Linked DNA regions of Peribacillus sp. FSL E2-0218. The protein of the gene in region 2 interacts with the protein of the main gene of each other region in a pairwise test. Links are inferred from orthologs where the notes say so. Each region holds a gene or a part of one and is shown on either strand. Other genes may lie near its edges. The genes, in order: pepT and tpiA.

The links.
Region 1: the proteins of tpiA (region 2) and pepT interact in binary tests that used the Escherichia coli proteins (3 or more experiments, as listed by UniProt). The link is inferred for Peribacillus sp. FSL E2-0218 from one-to-one orthologs.

The regions. Positions count from the first base shown.
Region 1 is NZ_CP150304.1:5,140,085-5,143,411, reverse strand. The notes cover bases 37-3,031. They hold pepT (peptidase T), read right to left. Parts: upstream 2,155-3,031; coding sequence 919-2,154; downstream 37-918. Other genes in these bases: MHI53_RS24860 (alpha-amylase), read right to left, coding at 2,281-3,031; MHI53_RS24870 (catalase), read left to right, coding at 37-845. Outside these bases: more of MHI53_RS24870, read left to right, coding at 1-36; more of MHI53_RS24860, read right to left, coding at 3,032-3,327. UniProt on the Escherichia coli protein: Cleaves the N-terminal amino acid of tripeptides.
Region 2 is NZ_CP150304.1:4,818,604-4,821,705, reverse strand. What follows is about bases 96-2,865. They hold tpiA (triose-phosphate isomerase), read left to right. Parts: upstream 96-984; coding sequence 985-1,746; downstream 1,747-2,865. Other genes in these bases: gpmI (2,3-bisphosphoglycerate-independent phosphoglycerate mutase), read left to right, coding at 1,739-2,865; MHI53_RS23375 (phosphoglycerate kinase), read left to right, coding at 96-936. In the rest of the region: more of MHI53_RS23375, read left to right, coding at 1-95; more of gpmI, read left to right, coding at 2,866-3,102. UniProt on the Escherichia coli protein: Involved in the gluconeogenesis. Catalyzes stereospecifically the conversion of dihydroxyacetone phosphate (DHAP) to D-glyceraldehyde-3-phosphate (G3P).

The DNA.
Region 1 (3,327 bases), 320 kb from region 2 along the record:
TCAGCTACCATAAGAATTCCCTTGCAGGTAACTCCCCGGAACCGGCTTCCGAAGCGGAGGGCGGCTATGCGCACTATCAGGAAAAGGTCGATGGCAGGAAGGTGCGCCAGCGCAGTGAAAGCTTCAAGGACCATTACAGCCAAGCTAAACTATTCTGGAATAGCATGACGGAAGTGGAGAAGGAGCATATTATTGCCGCTTTCCACTTTGAAGTGGGGAAAGTGAAAAGTAAGGACGTCCAGCAGCAGGTTGTCGAGATGTTCAGCAATGTAGATTTCGAACTGGCCCGAACAATTGCCAAGGGTGTGGGAGCGAATCCTCCAACCAACAGGAATGAGGCTGAGACCGAGTTAACCTCTCCCGCGCTAAGCCAAGAGCAAATGAAAGTGAAAACGGCCGCAACCAGAAAAGTGGCAATCCTGGCTGCCGATGGTTTCAACGCATCTGAGGTTAATCAAGTATTGAAATCGTTCAAGGCGGCAGGAATAACTGCGGAGATCGTCAGTATTAATCGGGGAATGATTACAAGTTCAACAGAACAGCAAGTTGAAGTGGAGCAAACATTCCTGACAGCCGATTCGGTACTGTACGATGCCGTTTATGTAGCAGGAGGTCAGAAAAGTGTTGATGCTCTAAAAGCATCTAAGGACTCCATTTTCTTTGTGAATGAAGCTTACAATCATTTCAAGGCAATTGGTGCGGGCAAAGAAGGTGCTGATATCCTAACGAAGGCAGGCATAGGTTCCTTTGATCCCAATGCAGGCGTTGTGGCCATCACGGATGAAAATAGCGGCGCTGCCTTTATCGAGGCCATTGCCAAGCACCGACACTGGATACGCGCATGATGGAAAAACCCCAGACCGCTTAGGTTTGGGGTTTTCCTTTATGAAAAAGGTCATTCGTGAGATTTCTATAAAGCTACTTCGCTTTTCTTTCAAAGAGGGAGGCAATTTCAACGATCACCTTTGTGGCCAGCATCATATTATCGACGGAAATAAATTCATATTTGCCATGAAAGTTCTCACCGCCGGTGAATATATTGGGTGTCGGCAGGCCCATATACGATAATTGAGATCCATCCGTTCCACCGCGGATTGGCGAGATTTTTGGTTGTATACCGAGTTTTTCCATGGCTTCATGGGCGATGTCCACGATTTCTTTGACTGGCTCAATTTTTTCCCTCATATTGAAATATTGGTCCTGCAATTCAAGCTGGATACGTTTTTGTCCATACTTTTCTTTTAGTTCCTTGGTGATGTGCGTCATATATTCCTTGCGCTCATTGAATTTTTGGCGATCGAAATCCCTGATGATGTAGGAAAGCCTAGTCTCTTCGACATCGCCTTGAAAGGATAGCAGGTGGTAAAAACCTTCGTAGCCCTCCGTATGTTCCGGTGCTTCTGCCGCTGGGAGCATATTGTGAAATTCCATGGCGATTTTAGCAGAATTGACCATCTTTCCTTTAGCGGTACCGGGGTGAATGTTGGTCCCACTGATTTTGATTTTGGCCGATGCCGCATTGAAGCTTTCATATTCAAGTTCGCCAAGGGGGCCGCCGTCAACTGTATAGGCAAATTGGGCAGCAAAAGCATCGACATCAAACTTATGCGGGCCTCTGCCGATTTCCTCATCCGGTGTAAAGGCGACACGGATTTTTCCATGCTTGATTTCCGGGTGCTGTATCAAATGATCCATGGCCGTCATGATTTCGGCAATGCCGGCCTTATTATCTGCGCCCAACAGGGTTGTCCCATCCGTCGTAATTAAAGTATGCCCTTCATAATCCTTAAGTGAAGGGAATTCATTCGGTGAGAGGACGATGTCCAATTTTTCATGTAAAGTAAGATCGCGTCCATCATAGTTTTCAACGAGCTGCGGTTTTACGTTTTTCCCTGTGAAATCCGTTGCTGTATCGATATGGGCCAAAAACCCGATCGTCGGGACATCCTTATCCGTGTTGGCTGGAAGCGTCGCCATTACATAGCCATTATCATCAATCGTCACTTCTTCCATGCCTATGGATTGCAACTCCTTCACTAAAGCATTTGCCAAGGTCAGCTGACCAGGTGTGGAGGGGCAGGAGGGATTTTCCTCATTTGATTGTGTATCCACTTTCACATAAGAAGTAAATCTATTAATGATTTCATTCTTCATTTGTCCATCAGCTCCTTTTTACCTTATCTTACCATGAATGGTTGTCTGGCCATGAGAATTTTTTTGAATTTTCAAAGCGAAGAACAGCATGCGGGAAACGGCATGCTGTTCTTCGCTTTTGGAATATTAGTTTTCTTCTGCTTCAAGCGGTTTTTCATTCAGGGCCCATACGGATACGCTTTTTCCATGTACGGGAAAGGTCGCGTAGCCATCTTCTTCAATGGTGATGTGATCATCTCTGTGATAGGTTACATCAGTCCAGATTTCGCCTGCACGTTGCTCACCCACGAACATTCTTTTTTCACTGTTGTGGTCTGCGTTACAGACAACGATCGCACACCCCGAGCCTTCCAGCTCTTCAACCCCTAATCGAACCCAGCCTATCGTATTTGGATCATCAAAATAGTCCTTCTGTTCCCCATACGCTTTTTCATATCTGGCATATAAAAGGCGATCCAATATATCCTTTTTCCCGGGTACCGGCGAAGGACCGCCAATGCCGTAATAGTCCCCGTAAAAGACACAGGGGTAACCGCATTGCCTCAGCAGGATAAGAGCATATGCAGACGGTTTAAACCAATCCTTTACCCATGATTCCAGCGATTCATGAGGCTGGGAGTCATGGTTGTCGACAAAAGTGACGGCCTGTTCCGGATTGGTTTTTACGAGGGTATCATCAAAGATGGTTGAGAGGTCGAAGTCGGTTCCTGCATTTGAGGCCTCATGAAATTTATAATGCAGGGAAACATCGAACAAATTGAGGTCATGATTGGTTTGCTCCAAGTAGTTTTGACAGGATTTCACATCGGCTTTCCAAAACTCCCCGACCATGAAAAAATGTTCTTTCGTATAAGGAATGAGCTCCTGTAAAAAATCATTAATGAATTCATAATCAATATGCTTCACGGCGTCCAAGCGGAAGCCATCACACTTCAATGTATCAACCATCCACTTTCCCCAAGTAATCATTTCCTGGCGAACTTCGGGCTGGCTGTAATCGATGTTCGCGAACATTAGATAATCGTAATTGCCGAATTCATCAATGACGTGCTGGTTCCAGTGTTTGTTTTCCCCAGTGATCCGATAGACGCCCATTTTGTCGTTTTTAGCATCATAGTCAGTTCCATTGAAATGCGTATGGTTCCACTTGAAATCAGAGTATTGATTATTACG
Region 2 (3,102 bases):
AGCGGCAAGGATGTGCAAAAGGCTGAGGAAGCATATGGCGAGTCCGTTCAATCCATGATCGACAATATGGAGAGTGGCGAGATCTTGTTATTGGAAAACGTCCGCTTCTATCCAGGCGAAGAAAAGAACGATCCAGAATTGGCGAAGTCATTCGCTGCACTTGCCGATGTTTATGTGAATGATGCATTCGGGGCTGCCCATCGTGCCCATGCTTCGACGGAAGGGATTGCCCACCACCTTCCAGCCGTTTCCGGATTGCTGATGGAAAAAGAGCTTGCCGTGCTCGGAAAAGCTTTATCAAACCCGGAACGTCCTTTTACAGCTATAATTGGCGGCGCAAAAGTAAAGGATAAAATAGGTGTCATCAAAAATCTTTTGGAAAACGTCGATCATTTGATCATTGGCGGCGGCCTTGGTTATACATTCATTAAAGCGCAAGGTCATGAAATCGGTAACTCGCTATTGGAAGAAGACAAGATTGAACTGGCCAAATCCTTCATCGAAAGCGCAAAAGAAAAAGGCGTGAAGCTGCATTTGCCGATTGATGCCGTCGTTACGGCTGAATTTTCACCTGATGCAGAGACTGAAATCGTCAATATCGATTCGATACCAAAAGAGAAAATGGCTCTTGATATCGGTCCGAAAACAAGTGAATTATATGCGGATATCATCAAAGGCTCCAAGCTTGTCATTTGGAATGGGCCTATGGGCGTGTTTGAATTCGATAAATTTGCGAATGGTACAAAAACCGTTGCCCAAGCCTTGGCTGATGCAAAAGATACTTACAGCATCGTCGGCGGTGGAGATTCTGCTGCGGCTGCCGAAAAGTTTGGGTTGGCGGAAAAAATGTCCCATATTTCAACGGGCGGCGGTGCATCTCTTGAGTTCATGGAAGGCAAGGAATTGCCGGGCGTTGTAGCATTGAACGACAAATAGGCGTGAACCGTCAAAAATTTTTCAACTTTAGAAGGGATGAGAAACCATATGCGTAAACCGATTATTGCAGGTAACTGGAAAATGAATAAGACACTATCTGAGGCAACTGCCTTTTTAGAAGAAGTGAGCAATTTAATTCCTAAGCAAGATGTAATCGATACGGTTGTATGTGCTCCTGCTTTGTTTCTGGATCAATTAGTTCAAGCTGCAAAGGGGACCGATGTAAAAATCGGGGCACAGAACATGCACTTTGAAGATAATGGAGCCTTCACAGGAGAAGTCAGCCCGATCGCATTAGCTGATCTTGGTGTCTCTTATGTCATCCTAGGCCATTCCGAACGTCGCGAAATGTTCAATGAAACGGATGAAGCCGTTAATAAAAAAGCTCATGCCGCTTTCGCTAACCAATTAACCCCGATCGTTTGCTGCGGTGAAACGCTTGAGCAGCGTGAAGCTGGCGAAACGAATGATTTTGTTGCCTGTCAGATCGAAAAAGGCCTAGCGGGCTTATCCGACGAGCAGTTGAAACAAGCTGTCATTGCCTATGAACCGATTTGGGCGATTGGCACTGGTAAATCATCATCTGCACAAGATGCGAATGAAGTATGTGCACATATCCGTTCAGTAGTTGCTGACAAGTTTTCTAACGAAGCGGCAGCGGCCATCCGTATCCAGTACGGCGGCAGCGTAAAACCTGAGAATATCAAAGAGTACATGGCGCAACCTGATATTGACGGTGCATTGGTAGGCGGGGCAAGCTTGAAGCCGGATAGTTTCTTACAATTGCTGGAGGCTGGTCACTATGAGTAAGTCGCCTGTGGCACTTATCATCTTGGACGGTTTTGGCTGCCGCAGCGAGGAAAAAGGAAATGCTGTTTATCATGCGAAAAAACCGAATTTTGACCGTTATTGGGAGCAGTACCCGCACTCCCATCTAACTGCAAGCGGCGAAGCAGTCGGCTTGCCTGCAGGACAAATGGGGAACTCGGAAGTGGGCCATTTGAATATCGGTGCCGGACGCATCGTTTATCAAAGCCTGACCCGTGTGAACCTGGCAATCCGCGAAGGCGAGTTTGCAGAAAACCCGACCTTGGTCGAGGCTATGAAGCATACCAAGAAAAAAGGTACAGACCTTCATCTATTTGGGCTTCTTTCGGATGGCGGCGTGCATAGCCATATTGAACATATGTATGCCTTGCTGAGATTGGCAGCCAAAGAAGGAGTCAAGAATGTGTATGTCCATGCGTTCCTCGATGGGCGTGATGTCGGACCAAAAACGGCTCAGGGCTATATCAAGGATGCCGAGGCGAAAATGAAGGAAATCGGTGTAGGCCGCTTTGCAACCATTTCGGGAAGATATTATTCCATGGACCGTGACAAACGCTGGGAGCGTGTCGAAAAATCCTACCGTTCAATGGTATATGGAGATGGCCCAGCTTATCCTTCTGCACTGGAATGTGTCGAGGATTCATATGAACATGGTATTTTTGACGAGTTCGTGATTCCTTCGGTCATTACGGCGGAGGATGGCAAGCCGGTGGCGACGATTAAGGATGAGGATGCCGTTATCTTTTATAACTTCCGTCCCGACCGGGCGATCCAGATTTCGAATACATTCACGAATGAGGACTTTCGCTCATTTGACCGCGGTCCCGGACATCCGAAACACCTTCATTTTGTCTGCCTGACGCATTTTTCGGAAACGGTTGATGGATATGTTGCATTCAAGCCGACAAATCTCGATAATACATTAGGGGAAGTGCTTTCTCAAAACAAGCTTACTCAGCTTCGCATTGCTGAAACGGAAAAATATCCGCATGTGACGTTTTTCATGAGCGGTGGCCGAGAAGAGAAGTTTCCTGGTGAAGAGAGGATTTTAATTAATTCTCCGAAAGTCGCTACATACGATCTAAAACCGGAAATGAGTGCTTATGAAGTGACGGATGCGTTGGTGGAACAAATCGAGGCCGATAACTTCGATGCGATCCTTTTGAATTTTGCCAACCCGGATATGGTTGGGCACTCAGGGATGCTTGAGCCGACCATAAAAGCGATTGAAACCGTTGATGAATGCCTAGGCAGGATCGTCGATTTGATCGTCTCTAAAGGCGGCACGGCAATCATCACGGCAGACCATGGGAATGCCGATGAAGTCGTTACGCTTGA